One region of the Microbulbifer sp. ALW1 genome, then DNA from elsewhere that is predicted to be linked to it. Evidence: predicted binding sites of a transcription regulator. Region 1 holds the regulator's gene; the other holds the start of a gene.
What was found. The regulator PhoB, encoded in region 1, activates phosphate uptake and scavenging genes when phosphate is short. The targets are predictions, from matches to a motif close to TGTCATAAANNTGTAACA.

Region 1 (5,738 bases):
GCAGGAGTTGGAATAATTTCTCGTTTGAGCGCTGCCGTTAGTAAAAAGCCCCGCATAGCGGGGCTTTTTTGTGTGAGTGAGATTAAATCCGGTAGCTGACCGAGACTTAACGCTCGATGCCGTGGTGCTACTTGTCACATGTTTCTGTTGATTCACTTCTCAAAATAGCCAAAAAGGGCCATTGAGGCGCCAAATCTTTGCCGGTATTTTTGCACAGCAAAAAAATCCTAATAACGCTGCATACAAAAATTTCTGACTAAAGATAAACAGGATACGGATGAACATGTGGACCAAAAATAAACTAGCCAGCATGGTTGCTGCGGGGGCGATTCTGGGGGCGGCGCCGGTAGCGGCAGAGGTATTTTCCGGGCGCGGTACCGCCATGGCTGGCGCAGGGGTTGCCGGTGGTGACTATACCTACAGTGCCTTGATCAACCCGGCGACCGCGACCAACTTCAAGGAAAATGACGATTTTGCCACGACCTTCGATTTTGGCCTGATCGCCAACAACGAAAACGAATTCCTCGATACCAGTGAAGACCTGACCGATTTTATCGAGGAGCTCGACGGCTATACCGCCAACCAGAGCGATGCCGGTTACATCCTGTCGCAGCTGGAAATTCTCGATGACTCCCGGCTGACCCTGGATGCCGGTGCCCAGCTGACCATCGCTGTGCCCAACAGTCTGGCCTCGGGCGTGCTTTTCGTGCGCCAGTCTGCCTTTATCGCCACCGACGTCCAGCTGGCGGATTCCGATGTGGCACTGCTGGAAAACTTCGGCGAACAGCTTTTTGACGAAAACGACCTGCAAACCGCGGCGGGCGCCTTCGGTTACCGCATGCAGGAAATCGGTTTCGCCGCCGCGCGGCAATTTACCTTTGGTGGCTACCAGGTTTCCCTGGGAGCCACGCCGAAGCACCAGCGTGTGGAAACCATCGAATACATCGAAACCATTGCCGGCTTCGACAGTGATGATTTTGAAGCGGATGATTACACCCTGGAGCACACCAACTTCAATATCGACTTCGGAGCCACCATCAACTGGGGTGAACTGCAGGGCGGTATCTCCCTGCGCAACGCCCTGGCCCAGGAGTACGAAACCGTTCAGGGGGGGGTGGATATTCAACTGGACCCGCAACTGACCGCGGGTGCCGGTTACACCGGTGAAATTTTCACCGTGCTGGCAGATCTGGACCTGAACTCGGTGGAGCTGTTCGACGGTGCCGGTGAAGTGCAGATTGCCCGTGTGGGTGCGGAAGTGGATCTGTTCGACTGGGCCCAGCTGCGCCTGGGCTACCGCCATGACCTGAAAGGCACCTACGACGGCGCTCTCACCGCCGGTTTCGGCTTCAGTCCCTTCGATGTGGTGCACTTCCACCTGTCCGCCATCAAATCTTCCGATGACACGCTGGGCGCCGCCCTGCAGTTCGGACTGGAGCTGTAAGCCTATCTCTTGATCGCTAATCTCTTGATCAGTGGTACCTGGGGCCTTAGGGCCCCTTTTTTATTTGGTCGGCTGGGTGCCGGTGAGGTGGCCGACTGCCATCATACTGAACTCACCGCCGTCAGCTTTTGTGACGGGAAGTTGAGGGTAAAGGTACTGCCGCGGCCGGGCACACTGGTCACACTCATATTGGCGCTGTGGCGTATCAGCACGTGTTTGACGATGGCCAGGCCGAGACCGGTACCGCCACTTTCCCGCGAACGGCCCGCATCCACGCGGTAGAAGCGCTCGGTAAGGCGCGGGATATGTAGGGAATCAATACCGATACCGGAATCCTTCACCGAAAAATGCCCGCCCGCCGCGTCCACCTGCCAGCGCAACTCGATAGGCCCGCCGTCCGGACTGTACTTCACCGCGTTGAACGCCAGGTTGGCAAAGGCACTGTGCAGCTCACCGGCATCCCCGGTAATGGTGCAATCCTCATCAAAATGCACGGAGATATCGTGGCGCTCACCACTCAGCGAACGCGCCTCACCGGCCACCCGCTCCATCAGCTCCCGCACTGAAACCTTGTCCCGGCCGCTGTCGCGTTCCGAGGTTTCCAGCCGTGCCAGCAACAGCAGATCATTCACCAGGCTGGTCATACGCACTGTCTGCTCGCTCATCTGCCCCAGCGGCCGCTCCCAGTTGCGCGGCGCCTGGCCGCTGAGCTGCAGGGTCTCCAGATAGCCCGCAATCACCGTCAGGGGCGTGCGCAACTCGTGGGAAACATTCGCCACAAAATCCCGCCGCATCTGTTCCAGGTTATGCAGCCGCGTCACATCCCGCACAATCACCAGCGCCTCATCCTGGCCGAAACGGGTGACCTCCATCTGCAAAATGCGCGAATCGTCCCCCGGCGCCGGCAGCGTAATCGGCTCCTGCGAGCCGCCGCGCCGCCCCGACATCCGCTGATAGATATGCTCCACAAAGCGCGGGTCGCGCACAAAATTCACCAGCGGCTGGCCCGCATCGTCCGTCTGCAGCCGCAACATCTGTCCCGCTGCCGGATTCCACCAGGCCAGATTGCCCTCATCTTCCAGCGCAACAATCCCCTCGCGCAGTGCACTGGTACTGTCCTGCACCCGGCGCAGCATGGAATGGAGCTTTTGCTTTTCTTTGCGGTGGCGGCGCTGCATGCGATAGAAATCGTCGGAAATATCCCCCCAGACCCCGAAGCTGGTGGGCGCCGGGCCGCGGCGGCCATTGGAGAGCCAGCGATCGAACTGGTTCTGTTGCCAGAGCAACCAGAAGAGGTAAACGGTGAGGCCGGAACAGAGTGCCAGCCACCAGTGGCCGGTGGAAAAACCGAAAATGGTGGTGCCGAGGGCGATGACGATAAAACGCGAGAACTCGCCAATACTGCGATCGAGCATGATGGTTGGGCCATCTTGTTTTGGGGTGGGTGCATCCTGCGAATGCCGGAGCCGTGCGCAGGACTCTAAGCGAAGGCTGAGTGCCGGGAGCGGGTTTTCAGGATCGTCGGCGACAGGGATGTCGCCGACGAAGCGTACAGGGATGTATTCACAGCGGTCCTGAAAATCCGCCCCCGGTGCTCAGCCGCCACCGGGCTCTCACAACGGAGTGCCAAAAATTTAGAGGGGTAGGATTACACCCTTTCCACTGTCTGTACAGAAAAGCGGTAACCGGTGCCGCGCACTGTCTGGATATAGCGCTCGTGGCCATCGACGGTGAGCGCCTTGCGCAGGCGACGGATATGCACATCCACAGTGCGCTCCTCCACATACACATTGCCACCCCAGACATGGTCCAGCAGCTGAGTGCGGGTATAGGCGCGTTCCTGATGCGACAGGAAAAAGGTCAGCAAGCGAAACTCCGTCGGCCCCATATCCACCGGGTTGCCATTGATCGTCACCCGGTGACTGATCGGATCCAGCACCAGACCACCCGCCGTCAACGGCTCCTCCGGTGTACTCGGCCCGGCGCGGCGCAACACCGCCTTGAGGCGCGCCACCAGCTCACGGGGAGAAAATGGCTTGGTGATGTAATCATCGGCGCCGGTCTCCAGCCCCTTGATCTTGTGATCCTCCTCACCCTTGGCCGTCAGCATAATGATCGGCAGCGAAGACGTCAGCTCATCCCGCTTCAGGCGGCGGGCCAGCTCAACCCCGGACACATCCGGCAGCATCCAATCCAGCAGAATCAGGTCCGGCTTCTCATCGATCACCAGCGCGTGGGCCGCCTGGGCATTTTCCGCCTCCAGGCAGCGGTAATCCGCCATCTCCAGGGCTATTCGCAACATGTCCCGGACCGGGGCCTCGTCGTCGACTATGAGAATCGTCTTGCTATGCATCTTGCTGCCATACCCTAACTATTTTGTTGTCACTCAATGGACATATCTTAGAGTGGCCATTTAACGTCACTTTAATGACAAATATATGACAGGCGTTCGTGAATCCCGGCTGGAGAGCAAGCGCAGGTGGCTAGCTGACAAGATAGTGGAATAAAATTCCCGCAAAAATGGCAGCGCCGACCCAATTGTTATTCAGGAACGCGGTAAAACAGGGATCTCTTTCCCGGTCGCGAATCAGCCATTGCTGGTATCCAAACAGCCCCGCCGCTACCGCAACCCCCGCGTAGTAGAGGCCACCCAGGTCGGCGCGGCCCGCCAGCATCAGCAGTGCCACAATCACCATCCCTTGCAGGCAGGCGGTCATTATCCGGTCCATATCGCCGAACAGAATTGCGGTGGATTTGACCCCGATTTTGAGGTCATCGTCCCGGTCCACCATGGCATAAAACGTATCGTAGGCCACCGTCCACAGCAGGTTGGCGGTAAAGATCAACCAGGCAGTGGCTGGAATCTCGCCGGTGACCGCCGCAAAAGCCATGGGGATCCCCATACTGAAGGCCGCGCCCAGCACCACCTGCGGCAAGTGGGTATAGCGTTTGGCAAACGGATAGCAGAAGGCCAGCGCCAGCGCGGGCAGCGACATGAGAATGGTCAGCGTGTTGGTGGTCAGCACCAGCAGGAAGGCCAGCAGCATCAAACCGGCAAACAGCATCAGGGCGCCTCTGGGAGTGGCGGCACCGGTCGCCAGTGGACGCTGGTTGGTGCGCTTGACGTGCCCGTCGATCCCGCGGTCGGCAAAGTCGTTGATCGCGCAGCCGGCCGCGCGGGTCAGGATGACACCGAGGGTGAACACCGCAAACAGGTGTAGTCCGGGCCAGCCTTTGGCGGCGATCCACAGCGCCCACCAGGTGGGCCAGAGCAACAGCAGTGAGCCGATGGGGCGATCGAGCCGGGCCAGCTGCCAGTACGGCAGGGCTGCGGGCCAGCGTTGTCCGATTTGCGCACTGATTTGTTGGCTGATCATTTGCATCGGGTTTCCGGTTCAGGCCAAAGGCGGTGTCTGGGGATTGAAACTGTTGAGAAAGGTCTCCGCAACCAGCAGCGGTTTGTCGTGCAGCCAGAAAGTGGAGCGGCGGCCCCAGGCGGTCGGTTCTTCGTCGGTGAGTTCCGCCAGCTGGCAGCGGGGATTGCGGGCGAGCCGATTGAGGACAATGGGGCCGCGGCGGATATCGGGCTGGCTGAACAGCAGCTCGCCGAGGGGTCGGTTGTCGAGGTTGCGCAAGTAGCGGGATTTGCCGTCCAGGGTGCGCTCCGGGAGTACGCTGCGGGCGTAGACCCAGGGTCGCTGGTCGGCGCCGTAAAGGAGGACTTCGCGCACCAGAGCGTGGGTGCGTTCCTTGATATTGAGCGTGCGGCGCTCTTCCAGGTGTGGCTGCTGCCAGCCCTGGCTGAGGATCTGTACGCTAAACTGGCCGTTGCTGAGATGCTTGAGGGCCGCGGTGAGGGAGCCGGGATGCAGCAGCCAGGGCAGCAGGTTTTCCGGAGGCGTGTAGCCGTGCAGGCTTTCCAGCGGCTGTGGATGCCAGTCGCCGACCGTCACGTAGGGAGACTCGTAATGGGACTCTTTGGGGGAGTGGTACAACGCAGACTCCGCGCAGGTTCAAATAGCCACATTGTACCTGACACTCAGGCCGGGGGAACGGCTTGGCTTTGCCCGCCGTAGCCGCTGCCGATATAGTGGCGCCGAAGTTGGAAATAAAAAAACAGGAATGACCATGGGGCTCACCAAAAAAATCGTAATCGCCATGATCGCGGGTATCGCGGTCGGGCTGCTGTGCAATGTGCTCAATGTCAGCCAGGCACTGGGGGCGGGGTTTACCGACTTTATCAACAACTATTTGACCAACGGTCTGTTTGATATCGTCGGACGTATTTTCATCG
Region 2 (5,738 bases), 2.1 Mb from region 1:
AATCTCCGGATGAGAACCGCACGGTATTGTCCAATTACATCAAAGAAAATAGCCCGGTAACGCCTACTGCCGACGGCAATTGGTCATTTGCACCGATGGAGACTGGGGTTGATCTTCAGGTTGTATTTCGGGTACCGAATACCGATCGGGCTGGAAACTTTGTTGCCACCCAGGCGCCTGAGGCTACGTTCCTTGAGGTGAATGAAAGCAATGAGGCGGTTTACGAGTTGAACCTTCAGTGAATGGCCGGATAAAACATGGGCAAGGTTCGCTCCTGCTGGTTCGGATCTTTTATCCATTAAGGTGAGGGCAGCAGGGCAGCAGGGCAGCCGGGGAGGATGGACTCAAAAAACACTAAGGTGTTTTTTGACCCTGCGGGCTCGCTCTGCTCGGTCTTAACTCGCTTTGCGAGTTAATCGAACCTGGGAGTTTCTCACCCGACCAAGAGCGCCATACAAAAAAGGCCCGATCCTTACGGATCGGGCCTTTTTTGTATGGCGCGCTCGGGAGGATTCGAACCTCCGACCGCTCGGTTCGTAGCCGAGTACTCTATCCAGCTGAGCTACGAGCGCGTTGGGAGGCGAACAATACGGATCGTAGTGGATCAGGTCAAGTAAATTTTCAGAAAATTCTTAAAAATCAGCCGGTTATCCCGGGGCAGGGGCCGCGGCAGGATTTCATCATTGTTTTTGCAATTCTCGCGTCTGCTTGAGAATATCGGTCAGCGCACCACCCTCGACCCCGAGCACATCGAGAATCGCGATAAACAGGTCGGCAGAAAACATGCATTTGCTGACTTTGCTGCGCAGGTTTTCCGCGGTAACGGTGATTCCCCGTTCTGCAAGGGCATCCGCGAGGTCGTTGTAGCGCACGTTTTTCAGCGCCATAGAGGCGCGTATGTAACGGGCAGTGGCCTGCTTGTAGGGGGTCAGGGCGCGGTGGTTATCGAGGCTTTGCTTGTGATCCATAGTGTCCTCTCTGATTTGTTGCTCATAATAACCGTATGTGTCTTATTTGCAACAAAAGTGCTTGATAGGCATTGACCGTCAAATTTTTACTGTTATATTTGTGACTCATATTCCACATCAACAAGGGAGTTGAAATGACCTGGAACAATGAAAACCTGCGCCAGCTGGCCGAGCAGCATCCTGACTGGGTGGTCGAGGCGGAGGGCGATTGCCTGAGTGTTTCCAATGATGAAGGCGTCGATGCCTTTGTTTATGTGGGCGAACGGCAGATCGTAGTCGAAAGCATCCTGTTTCCTGTCAGCCAGGTAGAAGATGCGGCGGCACTGAACAAGTTGATCCTGCAGACGCACCAGCTGGTGCCGCTGACCACCGTGGCGATCAAGAATATCGGTGGTGAAGAATACTACGTTGCCTTCGGTGCGCTATCCGTCTCCAGTAAAGACGAAGTCGTGATTGAAGAAATTGAAACCCTGTTCGGCAACGTGGGCGATTTCCTGGATTTGTACTCAGCACATTTTGAATTGGAGGGCGTAGCATGAGCCTGAAAAAACTTTGGACCGCTCTGCGTGGTGCCGTAAATGAAGGTACCGAAGCCATTGCCGACAGCCAGTCTCTGCGTATCCTGGATCAGGAACTGCGCGATGCAAAAACCGAGCTGAAAGCCTGTGATGAAAACCTGACCAAAATCATGGCCAAGCGCAAGCTAGCCGAGAATAAGGCGAGTGCACTGCAGGCGGATATCGACAACTACACCAACCATGCCATTGCTGCCAGCGAGAAGGGCGATGAGGCCCTGGCGATCGAGTGCGCTGAGCGCGTCGCCGACCTGGAGTCCCAGCTGGAAATGGAGCAGAGCATTCTGCAGGGTTTCAAGTCTTCCGAGACGACCCTGAAGAGCAATATCTCCAAGGCCAAGGCCAATGTGCGCCGTATGGAGCAGCAGATCGACCAGATCAAAGCGACCGAGTCCGTGCAGAAGGCCCAGGTGGCGGTGTCTTCCCGTCATATGGGTGCCAACAGCAAGGTGAAAACCGCGCTGGACAGCATGGAGCGTATCAAGGCCAAGCAGCAGCAGCGCGCGGCTGAGCTGGAAGCGGCGGAAGAGCTGGCCACGGAAGAGAGTGGCTCCAGTCTGGACGCCAAACTGAAGCAAGCCGGCATTACGCCCGGTGGCCAGGTGAATGGTAGCGACAAGCTGGCGCAGCTGCTGGCCAAACGTACCCAGGCTTAAGGCATGGTTTTGTATAAAGTGCGACGCCTTTTGGCGTCGCTTTTTATTAGGGCCTCAGGAACGACGGTTATCCTCGCCTCGGCAATTTATGTGCTGGGCAGCTACCTGCTGCTTTCACTTGCCGGAGAGGCGGACATCACCGCGCCGGAGAATTTCTTCTACTGGCTGGTGGTGACTGCCTCCACTGTGGGCTTTGGCGACTTTTCGCCGGGCACACCAATGGGTAAGTTGGCCGTCAGTCTCTGGGTTATCCCCCTTGGCTTGAGCCTGTTTGCGATGATTGTTACGCGCGTGGGCTTCGGTATTTCGGAATTTGTACAGCGGGGCAAGAAAGGTTTACGCAAAATGAGCCATCAAAACCATACCGTGATCATCGGCTGGAACGGCACCCGGACTGTGCGCCTGATCGAGCTGCTACTGTCCAAGACCAATGGTAACTCGGCTGAGATAGTGCTGTGTGTTGAGGCGGATATTGAAAATCCCATGCCCAAACAAATCGATTTTGTACGGGTGGAGTCATTTTCTCACGCGGAAAGTATGCAGCGTGCCAGTCTGGACAAGGCGGCGCGGATCATCATCGATAACCCTCTGGATGATGTCACCCTGACTACCGCACTTTTCTGTGAAAAGTTGAGCCCGAACAGCCATAAAACCGCGTACTTCCAGGATGAAAATGTCGGCGAGCTGTTGCGCAGCCACTGCCCGAACATCGAGTGTATTCCCTCGGTCGCGGTAGAACTGCTGGCGAAATCCTCTCTGGATCCGGGTTCTGCCCGCTTGCACCGGCAATTGCTGGACAGTACCTATGGTATGACGCAGTACAGCGTGGAGTATCGTGGAGAGCAGCCTCTCCCAGTGGGCGCATTGTTTGATCATTTCAAGCATGACCTATCTGCAACCTTACTTGGCGTGCGCCGATCGGGGGAACAGAAGATTGCGATTAATCCGGCACTGAACGAGAATGTCGCCCCCGGCGATACCGTCTACTACATCGCTGCAGAGCGTTTACCGGAAAAACGCTGTTTTGACATAAAGATTACCGACAGGGAAGCGCTCGGCGAATGTTTGACAAACTGATCAATAAATTCAAAAAGCCAGAAGTAAAACCGCAAACTCCAGAAATCATGGGGTTGCGGATGGGGGCAAGCTTTGAAGTCGACCCTCTGGCTATCCGCCTGATACTGGATGAGCTGGCGATTGAGACCTTTGAACCTACCCAGATCATCAAGGCGGCCGGTGTAGTCGAGCTGGATGGCACCTGGGTTTATCGCTTTTATACCGATGACGATGCCTGGTTACAGGTGGTCGCAGAGGGCGGTCAGCGGGACGAAAATGTGGTGGATGTAAAGCTCTTCCATTTTTATGACACTCGCGATGTCGCCACCGACACTGCCTGGAATAATCTTTTGAATCGCGAAATTGGGGCCGCCAGTTATACGCTGGATGGTCGCAATTACGAGCGTGTTTGGACCGCCACCGGGGATTACCACAACCCGGTACATATGGTGGAAACCACCTACGACGAAGACGGCGATCATTCCAGCACGGATCAGTTCACCATGCTGTTTGAGCGCCCGCTGTCGGATCAGCGCACCGAATCCTTATTTCTTTCTGCGGAAGAAAAGCTGGAGGCCGGGGGTTACCTCAGCCGCTGCCTGGTACTCAGTACCGGTATTTCTCTCACACCCTCACAAATAACCATTCACGGATAACAAGGAGTAGTACCCATGGAACAGTCTTACGAATTAATGACTGGTATCCTGCATTTTGCCGCTTATTTCGGCCTGTCACTGGTGTTGTTGATCGCCTTCAAGTACCTGTATGCGCTGGTCACGCCCCACGATGAATGGAAATTGATCCGTGAAGACAAAAACGTCGCGGCGGCCATTGGTTTCGGCGGCGCGGTGCTGGGTTTTGCTATTGCCCTTGGGGGTGCCGCAAGCAACTCCGTATCCCTGCTGGACTTCGCTACCTGGGCGGTTATCGCATTGGTTGCCCAGCTGCTGGCATTCGCGATTACTCGCTTCCTGTTTATCCCGCGCATCGTTTCCCGCATTGAAGAGGGTGAAATCAGTGCTGGTGTCATGCTGGCCGCTACCACCATCGCGGTCGGCGTACTGAACGCTGCCTGCATGTCCTACTGAGTGGAGGCCGTGCAATGAAATCTTTGAAACGTACCGCGACGATCGATCTCGACCGGATGCGCAAATCCACTGCGCGTAATTTTGTTCTGCGTCCGATTGCGCTCGGCATCGTGGCTGCCCTGATGGGGTGTAGCTCCAAAGAAGAGGTGAAAGTTGTTGCTTCTGTAGAGGACTGTGTCAATCAGACAGAACTCGACCAGAAACAGTGCGAGGCCGCTTACCAGCAGGCACTGCGTGAAGCGGAGCGCACTGGCCCGAAATACGACTCGCGCCATCTGTGTGAAGTAGAGTTTGGCAATTGCCGGCAGACCGGCAGCTTCTGGCTGCCATTGATGACCGGTTTTATGGTCGGACAGATGCTCGACAGTCGTGACCGCAATTACTACTACAACCCGGTTTACCGCTATAGCAATCCGTATTCCGGGAATTACGACCGTTTGATGACCTCCGATGGTAGCGTGCTTGGTCGTTCCGGCAAGGTGAACTACACGGTGCCAAGCTCGGCAACCAAGCCCAAACCTACAGTGACCAAAACCGTGTCCCGTGGCGGTTTCGGTTCCGTTGCGTCCGCCAAGTCCAGCTGGGGTGGCGGTCGTTCCGGGGGCTGGGGAGGCTAAGCTTTGCTGCGCATGCCCATTAACCCGCGCCCGGACTGGAAGGAAAGGGCGCGGGAGTTCGGCTTCGGCTTTCACACCATGTATGGCGAGCCCTACTGGGATGAAAGTGCCTACTACCAGTTCACCCTCGAGCAGATAGAGCGGGATCTGGAAGACCCCACCGAAGAAATTCACCAGATGTGTCTGGAAGTCGTTGCCCGTGTATTGGCGGACGATGAGCTGATGCATCGCTTCTGTATACCCGAACGCCACTGGGATTTTGTGCGCAGCTCCTGGGAGAATGGCGATCCCAGTCTCTACTCCCGCCTGGATTTTGCCTACACCGGTAAGGGCCCGGCAAAACTCTACGAGAACAACGCCGATACCCCCACCAGTCTATTTGAAACCGGCTTCTGGCAGTGGTTGTGGCTGCAGGATAATGTCGACCGCGGGGCCTTGCCACGTCAGGCCGACCAGTTCAACAGCCTGCAGGAAAAGCTCGTTAATCGCTTCCGCGACCTGCAATTCCTGACGCCTGGCCGTGCGCTTCACTTCGCCTGTTGTAAAGATACCGAGGAAGATCGCGGTACCGTGCAGTACCTGCAGGACTGTGCGCGGGAGGCGGGGATCGAAGAGCACTTTGTGTTCGTGGAAGATATTGGCCGCGATGCAGAGGGGCGCTTCACCGATTTACAGGATCGGGTGATCAACTGGATGTTCAAACTCTATCCCTGGGAGTTTATGTTCCGCGAGGAGTTCGGCGAGTATCTGGGCGGCAATAACATCCGCTGGTTGGAAC

Region 2: GRX76_RS11580 (DUF2170 family protein) is a predicted target of PhoB. The motif match lies at 1,059-1,076, and genes of this name have one in related genera.

What each region holds. Positions count from the first base shown of each region.
Region 1 covers NZ_CP047569.1:735,042-740,779, forward strand. The annotation lists gene GRX76_RS02945 (hypothetical protein) at 1-16, shown strand, start outside; gene traF (conjugal transfer protein TraF) at 284-1,444, shown strand; gene phoR (phosphate regulon sensor histidine kinase PhoR) at 1,546-2,859, opposite strand; gene phoB (phosphate regulon transcriptional regulator PhoB) at 3,093-3,797, opposite strand; gene ubiA (4-hydroxybenzoate octaprenyltransferase) at 3,928-4,821, opposite strand; gene GRX76_RS02970 (chorismate lyase) at 4,840-5,439, opposite strand; gene GRX76_RS02975 (dicarboxylate/amino acid:cation symporter) at 5,573-5,738, shown strand, end outside.
Region 2 covers NZ_CP047569.1:2,791,685-2,797,422, forward strand. The annotation lists gene GRX76_RS11565 (bifunctional 2',3'-cyclic-nucleotide 2'-phosphodiesterase/3'-nucleotidase) at 1-242, shown strand, start outside; tRNA gene GRX76_RS11570 (tRNA-Arg) at 496-572, opposite strand; gene GRX76_RS11575 (DUF6471 domain-containing protein) at 681-968, opposite strand; gene GRX76_RS11580 (DUF2170 family protein) at 1,103-1,507, shown strand; gene GRX76_RS11585 (PspA/IM30 family protein) at 1,504-2,199, shown strand; gene GRX76_RS11590 (potassium channel protein) at 2,290-3,276, shown strand; gene GRX76_RS11595 (YjfK family protein) at 3,261-3,911, shown strand; gene GRX76_RS11600 (DUF350 domain-containing protein) at 3,927-4,343, shown strand; gene GRX76_RS11605 (DUF1190 domain-containing protein) at 4,358-4,960, shown strand; gene GRX76_RS11610 (glutathionylspermidine synthase family protein) at 4,973-5,738, shown strand, end outside.